2 regions of the Mucilaginibacter sp. PAMB04274 genome follow, and region 2 is predicted to be linked to the other one. Evidence: riboswitches for the same ligand, from Rfam matches in the RefSeq annotation. Region 2 holds a riboswitch; the other holds the start of a gene.
The links. A riboswitch is a leader RNA that binds a small molecule or an ion and turns the genes downstream of it on or off. The one in region 2 is predicted to bind thiamine pyrophosphate.

Region 1 (7,870 bases), 1.6 Mb from region 2:
AGGCGTTAACAATAACGATCCGTCGGCATTGCGAGCAAAAGCTGTTGCATAAAAAGCCCCTAGCGGATAACCTTCGACCGCAGCAACCTGACCAAAACCACCAGGGAAGGTTAACAAACCTCCCGGAATATCAAACACCTTATTTTTGTTCTTAGAGAAGATCACAGAAGTGTTCCATTTGAACTTTTCGCGTTGAATAGGAATCCCACGTACTAACAACTCCAGGCCCTTATTGGTCATATTGCCTATATTTTGATATTGCGAAAGGTAACCCGTTGATGGCCGTAAATTTACCAGCAGCAATAAATCTTTAACCGATTTGTCATAGTAAGAGAATTCAAAACCTAAACGATTATTAAATAAACTTGCATCAAGGCCTATCTCCTTTTCGATCTGGCGTTCCGGCTTAACAGTAGCATTGCCTAACTGGAACGGCGCAGATACGCCGGGAAGGCCTGCTAATAAAGCAGCATTATAGTTGGTTAAACGATCATAGGCATTGATAGCTGTTAAATTACCTGATTGCCCATAGGAAGCTCTTAATTTAAAGGTAGAAACTACCGAACCGATTGAAGAGTTCTTCCAAAAATCTTCTTCTGACAACAGATAAGCTCCACTTACCTTAGGGTAATATTGCCACCGGTTGTCCTTACCAAAAGAGGAGGCCACATCATTACGTATGGCACCTGTTAAAAACAACTTGCCTTTAAAACCAATGGTTTCCTGTGCATAAAAACCTAATATGTTTAATGTTGACCGGATGTCGGTTACAATCAGATTTGTTCCACTGGATGCTACCCGACTTCCGGGGCTTAATTGCGTGCCTGTAATACCGGCAGTGCTTACGCGCTCGGTTTGAGCTGTGGCACCCGCCGCTGTGGTAAACTCAAAGTCGCCGAGTTTGCCTTTATAACTTACATTAAGGTCGTTATTCAATAATAAAGCAATTCGATCTGCCCTGCGTGCAAAACCTGTGCTGAACGAGGGTGATGTGTTACCAATAGGAATAAAACCGGTAGCCAGTTGGGTGGAGTTGTCGTAACCTAATGTGTAATTGATAGACAGGTTTTTTACCGGCGTCATATTCACTTGTAAATCGCCTATGAGCCTGCTGGTTTTTTGACTAAAATCAAACCTGTTAATCGCTTCGAGCGGATTGGTACGCAACAAACCGGCCGGTGCCAGTGTTGGATAAATTCCGGTAACCGGGTTCGGATCTGAATTTACAAAATTATTACCAAAAATAAAGCCTGTTAACGCGCCATATGCCTCATTAATACCACCATTAGGTATTTCCTTGCTGCCACTTAAACTATAATTTAGGCCAAGGGATACTTTAATCCAGTTGTTAAACCTTTGATCAAGTCTTAAACGGGCTGTACCTCTTTGAAAATTTGAATTGTCGATAATGCCTTGATTACCTAAATAGCTTCCACTCATGTAATACTGCGTATTATCGGTACCGCCCGAAACCGACACGTTGGTTTCGTTACCGTAAGCGTTGCGGAATATGCGGTCTTGCAGGTCGTAACGTTCAACAGGAACCTGCGTTAGATCGGTAGCCGTCGTATTTGCAAACCGGAAAGGATATTGATTATATTTCAGTTTTTTACGCAACGAGTTAGACCGGAACTGCGTAGAAATATTCACTACTGGTGCGCCTGATTTTCCTCTTTTCGTGAAGATTTGCACTACACCATTGCTTGCCCTTGAACCGTAAATAGCCGCACCTGCGGCACCTTTGATGATCTCAATGCGGTCAATATCGGCAGGATTAATATCTACCAGCCTGTTTTGCGAATAGCCGCCCAAATCTATCAATTCGCTTGAACTGTTGTTTACGATCACACCATCAATTATATATAAAGGGTCGCTTGAACCTGCAATAGTACTGTTTCCTCTTAGCCGCACACTTATGCCACCAGCCGGGTTGCCGGAGTTTTGTGATATTTGCGCGCCGGCAACCTTACCCGCCAAAGCCTGGTCTATAGAAGTAGCCGTGCTATTTTCCAGATCTCTTGATGATACGGTGGAGATCGCATTACCCAATTGCTTTTTGCTGGTAGCGGCTCCGGTACCGGTCACTACTACTTCATTTAAATTTAATGCATCCTCAGAAAGCTCAATATCTATCGTAACTGGGTTTTGGTTGAGGGTGACTTGCCTTGTAACCGGCCGGTAACCCGTAAATGAAACGACCACAGCATAATTGCCATTAGGCACACTTGCATTTAAGGTGTATGCGCCATTAACATCGCTTGCGGTTCCCAGATTAGTTCCGCTCAGCCTGATTACCGCGCCTATAACAGGTTCTTTATCCCGGGCATCTCTAACAACGCCTTTTATAATTTGCCTATTTTGCGCCAAAGCAATTTGCCCCAAACAGAGCATAACAAACACAGCCGACAGGACTCTCGCTGTTTTTAGACATAGTAAGATTTGTTTCATATTAGGGGTGGTTAATTTTAATTATACATGCAATTTTATTGAGGAAAGCTTATTTTTCCCATAAATACTCGAGGGATACCAACCGTGCTTTTTAAACTTTCAGCATTACCTGCAACAGCTTCGTTAGCCAACAAGGCAAAGAGTACAGCTTCCTTTGCATCCGGGTTTATACCAAGATACGTTGTTGATTTGATTTTCTTAGAAAAATGCTTTTCAATATAAGAGATCAAAAGCGGGTTGTACATTCCGCCTCCGCTTACATAAATTTCAAAGCTACCGGTTGTTGCTATTGTCGTTTCGATGGCATTAATTATTGCGTTTGCAGAAAAACATGCCAGCGTTGCTAAAATGTCATTTGATGAAAGATTGACCTGGCCGGACTTATGCATGGCATTATCAAGATACGCTAAGTTAAACAACTCGGGGCCGGTGGTTTTAGGAAATGGTGCAACAAAAAAAGAGTGATCCAGTAACGCATGCAGCAATACCTGATTTACTTTGCCCTGTAAAGCCAGCTCTGAATCCTTATCGTAGTATAACCCAGGATAGTTTGCTTGCACATACTGGTCCATCAGGGTATTGCCAGGTCCAACATCGGTTGAAAAAAACTGGTCGGCCTTGCCTGCTGGTAAATAGGTAAAATTGGCTATACCACCTACGTTAAGCATAATGCGATTTTCAACAGCATCCGAAAAAATGAGGTAATCTCCGTAAACTGCTAGCGGTGCACCTTCACCGCCGGCTGCAATATGTTTCTGGCGAAAATCACTTAAGGTTATAATGCCACTTTTTACCGCCAGGTGATCGGCGTCGCCAATTTGCAAAGTAGCATTACCGTAACCATCATGAGGATGAAGGTGTTTGGGAGCATGAAAGATGGTTTGCCCATGGCTGGCAATCAGATCAACCTCTTTATTGCTGATTTCCCATTCCGTAAGACACTCTTGTATAAGTTCGGCATAATAACATCCGATAAAAGCATTAAGTACAGTGGTCTTCTTCAGATCAACCTCTTTTTTGGCAAAAATAGATTTGATTTCCTCCTTAAATTCAGCACTATATTCTTTGGTAATAAAGTTTTTTACTTTGACAGAAGTATTAGTTCCGGTACCTGTAAATTCGCATAAAGCAACATCCAATCCGTCAAATGATGTTCCCGACATCAAACCGATAATAGTGCGTATAGGTTGATTTGCAATTTTGTAGAGATTTCCTATGTTAGGATTCATATTTAATAGTTAACACTCAATCAAACAAAGCCACTCAGAAGGAACCGTAGAGGACAGCATTCCGAATAACACAGGTAATTTAACACGATATTAACATAAAGGCAAGTATTTAAGCATAATTTATATAAAAAGTGCATGATTAGAAAACGCTTTTAACCATATAGATTAAAACTTAATTATTATTCTATAAGTGTTCAATACAACCAGTATGGAAATACGGAAACGATACATTTGATATAGTTTATATTGATGATTCTCGCTTTAAAATCAATTCATCATATGAAACACTAAAAGATCCTTCAAAAGTCATTTCCTTTACTTGGTCCACTTCCATTCTATTCGTTATCGAGCTTTCTCACGACCTACTATTTGATAATTAGGAATAAATTGATTTGCTGTTACGTACACTTGTAGAAAAATATCGACTGGGTAGAGATGTTGCTTATGGCGTAACCAGGATTTTTGATATACCTAACGAACACTCCATAGACTTATCCAAAGGACAACTGATATTAAATTACTTTTTAAGCCAATTTAAGCCCGGACCTAAAAATGCGCCTTAAAAAGGATAGATTTGTAGCCCCCTGCGGGATTTTTAAAATACTAGATATGGCGTGGTTAGATAAATTGAAGCTAAAAAAAGGGTTAGTACAATCTTTAAATGAAGCAGGTTTCGTAGCTCCTAAAGAGATTCAGCAAAAAACATTGGCGCGTATTAACGGCGGTCAGGACCTAATTGCAGTTGGCCCCGAAGGTTGCGGCAAAACCACTACCTATATATTAGCCACGCTCAATAAGTTTAACTATACGCCCGATGGTGTACCGAAAGTTTTGATACTGGTACCTGATAAAGAAAAGGTAGAAAAGGTTATAGCTAAAATCGGTCAGCTCAACAAAAATAAAATGCTTTCTATAGTTCCTCTATTTGCCGCTCCTGGCATGGAAGCCCAAATGAATGCCCTGACCGATGGTGCAGATATTGTGGTTGCAACACCCGACAGAGCGCGTGCCATTTACCTTAAATTAGGTTTGGATGTCAATAAAATAGAACTGCTGGTTATTGATGATGCGGAACTGATGGTTAAGCAAGGTTTGCAATTACCCGTTACCGAACTGGCTGATAGCATCCCTAAATGCCAGCACCTCGTTTTTACTGAAGTACTACATGAGCGCTTAAACAAAATGATAACGCCTTTCATGAGGCAACCGGCCACTGTTGAGGTTGAAGAAATAGGAGAGCCGCAGTATGATATGCATTCGCAGCTATTATACCTGCTGCCTAACTTTGGCACGAAAGTGAATCTATTGAACCTGTTTATGCAGGATGAAGACCTGTTCACCAAAGTGGTACTGTTTGTAAACACCCGCCCAACGGCAGAAAAACTTTACAAGAGCTTGCGCGACCGGAGATGCACAGCGGCTTTATTAAACCCGTGGTTTTTTGAGATGGATGGCTTTACATCGCTGCATGAGTTTAAAAATGCCGCTACCCGGGTGCTGATTGTGGTTAACGATGGAGAACAGAAACTGGACCTGGAGGAGATCCCGTTCCTGATTCATTTTGAACTGCCGACTGAAAAAGAAACCTATATAGGCCGGATGATCAAAGATTCGCCAGATGATGAAAATGAAACCATGGCTATCACATTCGCTACGGATATTGAACTAAGCTTAGTCAAAAAAGTTGAACAAGCCACTGGCCAAAAAATTCCCTTAGGAGAATTACCGGAAAATTTGATTGTTGAAAAGGAACGCACATTGGCTGATGTTGCCGAAAAGAAAGCTGCCAAAGCAAAAGCAGATGATGATGCTCCCGGAGCCGCATTTCACGAAAAGAAAGCCAGCAATGCTAAAACCTACAATTACAGAGCTGGTGTAAAAGCGAAAATGAATAAAGATAAAAAGCATTAACGGCTGATAGTCGGTAGGCCTCCATGGAGCATGGTCTATTCTCATAATCTTATATCCAAATATCAAACGAGGTGGAAACATAAGGTCTTCCACCTTTTTCTTGCCCAGTCGATTTTAAAGCAAAAAGACTGCAAATCAAATATTGCAGTCTTTTCTTTTGGCGCTTAGGTCATTTCAGATAAAGTATGAAGAAAAGTGGGGAACCTTGAAATAATTAGCTATGTTTGTTAACATACTTGCACGGGGTGCTTTTTACCAAAAGATAAAAGGCTGAGATAATACCCGAGAAACCTGATACGGATAATACCGGCGTAGGGATGCACAGGCTAGTTACTAATCTTTTCGGCACCACAGTGCCGTTTATTCTATAAGATTAAAGCCTTGTTTCTGTTGCCGCTATTGTGCGCGCCTCCGGAAGCAAGGCTTTTTTACATTTTATACCTTTTGAATAAATGGAACTGGAGAAAAACAACAGCTTTGGCCTGATGACCCAAAGCCTCACAAACTGGCAGGGGCGCAAAGAGTGGTTTTTTAACCGCGAGCACACCGACACTTATGAACAATGGTACGAAGGCCGCTACAAAAGAGCCGAAGTATGGCAAAAGAAGGTGATGGCCCAATTGCTGGGTAAGGACCCGCGCGTAAAAGAGCTGCTTGAGTTTGGCTGCGGTACCACTCGATTTACTCGCTGGTGGCACGAAATAGGCATTGAAGCCACCGGTGGCGATATTTCCCCCTTCATGTTAGGCCAGGCTGTGCACCTTTTTGAAGGTGATCTGGTTAATGCCGATTCGCACTTTATGCCATTTAAAGATAATACCTTCGATGCTGTAGCCTTCATCACCACCTTTGAGTACTACCGAGACCCGGTACAGGTTATACGTGAGGCCGCACGCGTAGGCAGGCAAGGCATTGCATTTGGTATGATGAATCGCAATTCGCCCAAGGTATTGCGCAGGCGTATTCAACAGCTGTTTGGCAAAAATCCCTTTTATGTTACTGCTACATTTTATACACCTGCTATGCTGATTGAAAAGATCAGTGAGGCATTGAAAGGCCGACAGTACAGTTTGGAGTGGACTTGTACCGGCTTACCAGAGTGGTTCCCGGTGCAGCAATGGAGTGTGCCCGTGGGTGACTTTTTTGGCCTGTATGTTAAATTTTTGGATTAAGCCTTAGTTTCCATGTCTTTATCCGGAAAAATATCAGGTGGCGGTTTTGAGCAGATCATACTGCCGCACTGCGGACACTTACGAAGTGAAGTAATCAGCGGGCCAGCTTTTGGCGTAGATGTATCGCTCATTCATATGGGTGCCGGGTTAGGCTTAGCGCTCACCAGTGATCCCTTATCGCTTATACCATCTCTGGGGTTGCAAGAATCTGCCTGGCTATCGGTACACCTGATGGCAAATGACATGGCTACCACCGGTTTTGCACCCATGTATGCACAAATGGTACTAAACCTTCCACCGTATTTAACTGAACAGGATTTTACTACCTATTGGAATTTCATACATGAGTATTGTAAGCGTATAGGTGTTGCCATTACCGGCGGCCATACAGGCAGCATTGAAGGGCAAAACTCTACTATTGCGGGTGGTGGCACTATGCTGCTAACAGCGCCCACAGATCAGGTTTTGCTCAGCAGCAAAGCCAAAGCAGGCGATGTAATCATTGTAACTAAAGAATGCGCCGTTTCCTCATCTGCACTCCTGGCCATGTGTTTTCCCGAGACGGTAAAAAGCAAACTCGGCAAGGAAGCTTATGATCAAGGCTGCGAGATGTTCTACCAAACCTCTTCCCTGCCTGATGCCCTGGTTGCTGCGGGTACCGAGTACCACTACCAGGACGTGACTGCCATGCACGACGTGACAGAAGGTGGTGTTTTGGGCGCGATATACGAAATGGCCATAGCATCAGGCAATGGCGTTACTGTACATGATAAACTGCTGCCAATTGGTCAAACTCAAAAACAAATTTGTGACCTGTTTAATGTAGATGTTCGTTATTGCATAGGTGCCGGATCCATGATCATAGCTACCAAGAACGATCATGCCGAAAACGTATTGAAACGCTTGGCCCAGCATCATATCAAGGCAACTATAGTTGGTGAGTTTACGTCCAAAGAGCATGGCTGCAAATTGGTGAAGAACGGTATAGAAGAGGAAATGCCTTACTATAGCACAGACCCCTATTGGAATGCTTTCTTTTCAGCCTATAAAAACGGATGGAAATGATGAAGAAAGAGTTTAAGATTACCGGTGGCGTATACCTAGTACTGG
Region 2 (7,870 bases):
AGCAAAGCTATCCTTAATCAGGATGGCGTAATCATACGCGTCAATTGCTTTTTCAAACAAGCCTAATTTCGTAAAAGCGTTGCCTAGATTGTACCAAGCCGCGTAACTATAAGGCTCATTATCAATATACTGCTGGTAAAATTGTATACTCTCCTGCTGATTGTCAATCACATCGTAACAAAAAGCCAGTTCATACAACGCGTCCTGATTTTCCATGTTCTGTTTTAAACACTCTTTCAGGTAATGTATGGCCATTTCGTAATCACCCATGTTTTGGTGTACGTAGGCTATATGTAACAGTATATCGTCTGTTTCTTCGGCAAGGGTAAGCGCCTTTTCATAATTTTCAAGCGCTTCGGTATAGCGATCCATACTCTCGTACAGGTTACCGCGTATAATGTAAATATCAGCGTCCGAAGCTTCTAACAGGGCGGCCTTATCAAGCGCAGCAAATGCTTCAGGCACTTTATTGGTAACCACCAGAAGTTGGGCTTGCTTAATTAAAAAAACGGCTGCAAAGGGGTGTTGGTTACGGGCATACTCCACTACTTGAAGCGCTTTTACCGGGTCATTCTTTTCAATGTAATAATCAATAATATTTTCAAATGCATGCGCATCAAAAAAGTACTGATCATGATTACGGATCATCTCCTCATATCGTTCTACCGAAAACTTAGGGTCTTCTGTAAAACCAAATTCATATTCATCTTCCATCTGATCGTTTTTACAGCTATAAAGACATTATAGCAAAATTTAGGCTTAATTGTACTATAACTGTGATTAAGTTACAATAATAAGGCATTGTGTGACAATTTAGTTTTCAACAACAAGGCCATGTGGAAATCTTTCTACTCAAAATATTGATAATGAATATATAACAGATATCACTTGTTGAATACTTTTAATACACCCAATGTAACTTCAACACGATTGTTACAAATGCATTAGTTAAGCACCCGCCCTTATAATAGTAAGTGTAAATATAAAACGTTTTAACAACATCAAATGTTGTACAGCTTTTACTGCAATACCGGCAGCAATTATTGTATAAAATAATCGTTAACAAATGAAAACCGGGCTCAATATGTAATATATTGCCCCGTAAATTAAAAATATGACTATTTATAATAAACACTTATTGGGCTACGCTTTGTGCGGCGCGCTGTTGCTTGGCAGCTGGCAGGCCAGCGCACAAACTGCTGCGCCAAAACCAGTTGAAGCGCCTAAAAACTGGCATTTGCTCGATCTTAAAACCGATGGCTTTTACGGCGTAAGCTTAAACAAGGCTTACCTGGCTTTAAAAGGCAAAAAGAGCAAGACGGTTGTTGTAGCCACAATAGACAGCGGTATAGACACTTTGCAAACCGATTTACGCAGCATATTATGGACCAACCCCAAAGAAATACCCGGCAACGGTAAAGACGATGATGGCAACGGCTACGTGGATGACGTACACGGCTGGAACTTTTTGGGTGGCCCCGGTGGTAAATGTGATTTTACCGAAACTACCGAAGAGGTACGTGAATACAACCGCCTAAAAGGAAAATATTTATCTGCAACTGAAGCAACCGCTAGCGACAAAAAAGAATTTGCCTACTGGCAAACGGTTAAAGCCACTTACGATTCTACCATTGCCAAATCAACCAGCGAGTCGGCACAGCTATCACAAATGATGAATGTGTTGATGATTACCAGCGGGTATGTGAAAAAAGCGCTTAAGTTACCTGCTAACGGCAGCTTCAATACAGCAAGCCTGAGTAAAATACAAACCACTAATGACACTGTTGCGCAAAGCAAAAATGTGTGGACGTCTGTATTACAGGAAGAAGGGCCAACTGCCAGCAATGAAAAAGTTCTGAAAGACCTGAGTGAGTACCTCACTAAGCTGAACAACGATATTAACCCCGATCTGGAAGTACGTATGCGCATTGTAGGAGATGATCCCAATGTTTGGGATGATAAGCCACATGGCAGCAACTTGCTTAAATTCGATGATGCCTCTCACGGTACCGGGGTAGCAGGTTTAATTGGGGCTATACGCGGCAACAAATATGGCATTGATGGTGTAGCTAACAATGTGCGTATTATGGCTATTAAAGCAGTACCTAATGGCGATGAGTACGATGAGGATATTGCCAAAGCTATACGTTACGCGGTCGACAACGGTGCCAAAGTAGTGAATATGAGCTTCGGCAAAAAATTATCTCCACACAAAAAGTGGGTTGATGATGCCTTTAAATACGCAGCTGAGCATGACGTTTTATTGGTGCAGGCCGCAGGTAATGACCACCAGGACGTGGACGTAAAACCAGAGTTCCCTAATGATATTTTTGAAGACGGTTCGGGTACCGATGCGGATAACGTGATCAGCGTAGGTGCATCGGCAGCCAAACAAGATGCCACGCTTGCCGGCAGCTTTAGTAACTATGGCAAAAAGAATGTTGACGTTTTTGCCCCCGGCGTAAAAGTAACTTCGGTTGATAAAGATGCCGAGTTTAATACCGCCGATGGAACCAGCTTTGCCTCGCCTATTACAGCTGGCGTTGCTGCCCTGTTACTGCAGTACTACCCCGATCTAAGCGCGAAACAGCTAAAGCAAGTCATCTTGCAATCGGCCAAACCGCTTACGGGAACCATGGTATTGAAACCAGGCAGCCAAACCGAAAAAGTTGACTTTACTACCTTGAGCAAAAGCGGTGGTGTTGTAAACGCTTACGAAGCGGTAATATTGGCAGGTAAAATTAAAGGCGAAAGGAAAAAGTAACGTTCAAAAAACCGACCTTGATAGGTGAGTTTGAAAACCATAGGTCATCCTTGACATACGCTTGGGATGACCTTTTTTTTAAGATCTATAATTAAAATCCAGTCTTTGGAGAGGCCGGTTAAATGACGTTATCGTAAAATTTAAATTACAGCGGTATCTTTTGTCTGAGCAGGTTGTTTTTAAACGACCATTAACTATATTTGCTCCCAGAAAATTTTCATCTTTAATAACATAATGAGAGAAATACAGTTCAGAGAAGCGCTTCGGGAAGCCATGAGCGAAGAGATGCGCAAGGACGAAACCATATACCTAATGGGTGAAGAAGTTGCCGAATACAACGGCGCTTACAAAGTAAGCCAGGGTATGCTTGATGAATTTGGTGCTAAACGCATTATTGATACGCCTATCTCTGAGTTGGGTTTTGCCGGTATAGCTATTGGTTCGGCTATGAATGGCTTACGCCCTATAGTTGAATTCATGACGTTCAACTTCTCTTTGGTAGCTATTGACCAGATCATCAATGGTGCAGCTAAAATGATGAGCATGAGCGGCGGCCAGTTCTCGGTGCCAATCGTGTTCCGCGGCCCAACTGGTAACGCTGGTATGTTAAGCTCACAGCACAGCCAGTGTTTTGAAAACTGGTATGCTAACTGCCCGGGCTTAAAAGTGGTAGTACCGTCTAACCCGGCTGATGCCAAAGGTTTATTAAAATCGGCTATTATTGATCCAGATCCGGTTATCTTTATGGAATCGGAACTAATGTACGGTGATAAAGGCCCTGTTCCAGAAGAAACTTATTACACCCCGATAGGCAAAGCTGCCGTAACTAAAGAAGGTACTGATGTAACTTTGGTAGGTTTTGGCAAAATCATGAAAGTGGTTTACGCTGCTGCTGCCGAGTTGGAAAAAGAAGGAATCAGTGCTGAGGTAATAGACTTGCGTACAGTACGCCCTATCGATTACCCTACTATTATTGAATCGGTTAAAAAAACTAACCGTTTAGTATTGGTTGAAGAAAGCTGGCCATTAGGTTCAATAGCTACTGAGATTGCGTTTAAAGTACAAAAAGATGCCTTTGATTATCTTGATGCACCTATCCTACGCATTATGGGTGGCGACGTGCCCCTGCCATACGCACCAACACTTATCCAGGAATACCTGCCAAATCCTGAGCGCGTAATTAAAGCGGTAAAAGAGGTTATGTACGTAACTAAGTAACCCTTTATAAATTTGATATAAGAAAGCCCCGCAAATGCGGGGCTTTTTTTATGCTCCTTGTATCGCTATTTCCCGAATATTGGAAACTTCCATGTGCATGTCCTTCTTGCTTGTACCGCTACTTAAACGATTGAACCTGCTTTTTAGCTTTAGAAACCGTTGTTCGTACAAATGGTAAGAGCATACAGCTGTAATGGTTAAGAAAAACAAGTTTAAAGCAACCGAATTGCTAAACGGAAATGCGTTACCCCATGGCTGTTGCTTTGTAAATATTTGCTGCCATATATAAAGGCTGAATGATAGGGTGCCGATATACTTAATGCCTTTTAGATTCAGCAACCTGTTAATTCTACTATTGTTATCTGCAATGGTAGTTACCAGCACCAAAGCAATACACACTGCCGTTAAGCTGATAGGCAATAGCAACTTAACACGGAAAAAAATCCAGCTAAGCACAATTAATGCTATTTGTGTTGCTTCAATAAATTTAAATTTAAACGTAAAGTACTGCGGATATTTTGCTACAGCTACCGATAATAAACTTCCAATCAATATGGTGCTTATCCCGTGGCCCAGCAAGTGATAAACGACGTACAGCGGCGCACTTAACCAAACCGATTCCGGATGCCAGTGAAAGTAAACATACACAATGGCGGGTGTCATCCCAATAACAACCAAGCCTCTTATAATATATAACTTCAAACTCCTGTTTAAAATGAAAGGGAACATCAAATAAAATTGCTCTTCTACACTGAGGCTCCAGTAATGGCCTGCAGGAGTAAAGCTTGAATGATCACCAAAATTTTCTACAAAAAAGAAAGGCCTTAAAAAATCGGCAGCTGCCAGGTGCATGTTAAAAGCCCGATTAAGAAATATTAAAACCAGTATAAATAAATACGCTACGGGTAATATTCTTAAAAACCTGCGTATATAAAACCTTCGGAGTGATACTTTGCCATGCACTGCCTTTTCTTTCAGCAATAGCGTGGTAATTAGGAACCCGCTTATGATGAAAAATACGTTTACGCCATACAACCCTATACTATATTTTTCAAACACAGGGTAAGGTAAATGACTTAATATCACTAATATGATTGATATAGCCCTTAAGCCATCAAGCGATGGGATATAGCGCTGATTTAAGATTGAGGGCAAGCTTTGCACCTCAGAGAATAGATATTTTAATTTACCAGACGGAATATTTTGCTGTATCAAGTTATGGCGATATTTATAATACTTAGCTAATATCAATTCCTCATAAATGTTTTAATAAGTTGATATACCGTTTCGATATACAATCACCAACCTTTTCATATTCTTAAAAAATCAATAACAAACAAGCAATATTCAAAACCAAAGTCTATATTTGCTTCATAATTCTTAAGGGGTGCCTTGCTTTGAGCAATCAAAACTGAAAGACAGGCTGAGATCATACCCATGGAGATAGTTGTGTGGTATAGGTTCCGAATTGTAAGTGTAGCAATGCTTCAATGTTTAAACCTTCAACTTCCAACTCACTCCTGCACCTGATCCGGATAATGCCGGCGTAGGGAGAGGTAAAATAGTTAAGTGTACTGTACGCAATTTACACCCTTAGCGGGCAGATGGTTTAACGCAATTTATTTATTAAAAACTTGAAAAATTTCTTTTCGGCACTTATTGCCCTGCTGTTGCCGTTTGTGGCTGCGGCCCAATTCTCTGTATCCGGAAAAATTACGGATGAGCGTACCGGCCAGCCTTTACCCGGCGCTACACTTGTACTACAAAGCTTGCAAAATGCACCTAATACGGTAAGCCAAACGGGCGGCGAGTACCGGTTTACCAACTTAAAAGCCGGCAGTTACGTACTTAAGGTAAATTATGTAGGTTACCAACAAGCCAGTAAATCATTTAACGTTAATCGTAACACGGTAATTGATGTAAGCCTTAGCACCAGCACCTTTACGGCCGAAGAGGTAACCGTAAGTGCAACACGCGCATCGGCTAAATCGCCAACAGCGTTTACCAATTTGCGCAAGCAGGATATCGAAAAAAACAACCTCGGTCAGGATTTGCCTTACCTGCTTAACCAAACGCCATCGGTAGTTACTACCTCTGATGCCGGTGCAGGCGTGGGCTATACCGGTATCCGTGTACGCGGATCGGACGGTACGCGCATCAACGTAACCGTAAACGGCATTCCACTTAATGATGCCGAAAGCCAGGGCAGTTTTTTTATAAATTTACCTGACTTTGCCTCATCAGTTGATAACATACAGATACAGCGAGGCGTTGGCACTTCAACCAACGGTGCCAGTGCATTTGGTGCCAGTTTAAATATCCAAACCACCACCCGCCGCGATAGCGCTTATGCCGAAATCAACACCTCGGCAGGTTCTTATGGTACAGTAAAAAACACGGTGATGGTAGGCTCGGGCTTATTGAATGGGCACTTTAGCCTGGATGGCCGCCTTTCACGCATTGCATCAGATGGCTATATTGACATGGCTTCGTCTAACCTGCGCTCCTTTTATTTAAGCGGTGCATGGTATGGCAAAAACAGCACATTACGTGCTAATGTATTTGCTGGCCGCGAGCGTACTTACCAGGCTTGGTACGGTGTGCCCGATTATGTAATTGGCGACAATACTATACCTGATAACCGCCGTTTCAATGAATTGGGGATTATGCCCAACGGCGACCGTTACCCTAACCAAACAGACAATTACCAACAAAACCACTATCAATTATTATACGATAAGCAGTTGAATAGTAAACTGTCTTTTAGTGGTGCGCTCCATTATACTAAAGGCGCCGGTTATTACGAAGAGTTTAAAGAAGATGCAGATGTGAAGGACTATGGTTTAACACCTGTTGTGATTGGTGCTACACAAACTAACCCCGGCACTACACTGAGATACACTGACCTGGCACGACGCTTATGGCTGGATAACGACTTTTACGGATTAACTTATTCTTTGAAATACCATCCGCAAAACAATACCAACTTAATTTTAGGAGGCGCTTATAATGAATATAAAGGTGCACACTTTGGTAATATTATTTACACAAAACAGAGTGCCGGCATTATACCTAACTACGAGTATTACCGGGACGATGCCAAGAAAACTGACTTTAATATCTTTGCGCGTGGTGAATTTAATATAGGTAAATTCTTATTGTATGGCGATATGCAATACCGCCGTATTTATTATTCGTTCCTGGGCTTTGATCGCAACCTGAATAACGTGCAGCAAAACGCCACCATGAACTTTTATAACCCCAAGGTTGGCGTTACTTATAATATTAATGACCGCAGCAATATATACGCTTCACTGGCTGTAGGCAATCACGAGCCAAACCGCGATGACTTTACCAACTCCACACCGCAAAGCCGCCCTAAATCTGAAAACCTTAAGGATTTTGAAGCAGGATACCGTACACGCGGCTCAAATTACAATGTAGGTATAAACGGTTTTTATATGCTGTATAAAAATCAGCTCATATTAACCGGCGCCTTAAATGACGTGGGTGCAGCTATACGTAGTAACATTGCAGATAGCTACCGCGCAGGTGTTGAGTTGGATGGCAGGGTTGCTATTCTACCTCAGCTAAGCTGGGCCGCTAATTTAACTTTAAGCACAAATAAAGTAAAAAATTACGTACGTGTATTAGATGGTCTTTATGAAGATTATACACCTACAAAGCTGTCTGTTACTCAAAATTTTGATAAAACAGACCTTGCTTTTTCGCCTTCTGTTATTGCTGGCAGCGAGATCAGCTTTTCGCCTGTAAAAGGTGGTAGTATTGCTTTATTGAGTAAGTATGTAAGTCGCCAATATTTGGACAACACTTCAAACATTAATCCACCAGGATACCCCCTTACAGATGATGCTCTGAGCAACCCTT

Region 1: it holds a riboswitch for thiamine pyrophosphate, as region 2 does, so the genes downstream of both, ABDD95_RS17650 (class I SAM-dependent methyltransferase) here and ABDD95_RS01090 (TonB-dependent receptor) in region 2, are expected to answer to the same signal.

Annotation. Positions count from the first base shown of each region.
Region 1 covers NZ_CP155081.2:4,192,238-4,200,107, forward strand. Annotated here, with positions in the region: gene ABDD95_RS17635 (SusC/RagA family TonB-linked outer membrane protein) at 1-2,448, opposite strand, end outside; gene ABDD95_RS17640 (anhydro-N-acetylmuramic acid kinase) at 2,484-3,677, opposite strand; gene ABDD95_RS17645 (DEAD/DEAH box helicase) at 4,287-5,588, shown strand; TPP riboswitch at 5,820-5,923, shown strand; gene ABDD95_RS17650 (class I SAM-dependent methyltransferase) at 6,041-6,760, shown strand; gene ABDD95_RS17655 (AIR synthase family protein) at 6,773-7,825, shown strand; gene ABDD95_RS17660 (thiamine phosphate synthase) at 7,822-7,870, shown strand, end outside.
Region 2 covers NZ_CP155081.2:239,308-247,177, reverse strand. Annotated here, with positions in the region: gene ABDD95_RS01110 (tetratricopeptide repeat protein) at 1-714, opposite strand, end outside; gene ABDD95_RS01105 (S8 family serine peptidase) at 1,115-2,764, shown strand; gene ABDD95_RS01100 (pyruvate dehydrogenase complex E1 component subunit beta) at 2,999-3,982, shown strand; gene ABDD95_RS01095 (acyltransferase) at 4,031-5,197, opposite strand; TPP riboswitch at 5,356-5,552, shown strand; gene ABDD95_RS01090 (TonB-dependent receptor) at 5,617-7,870, shown strand, end outside.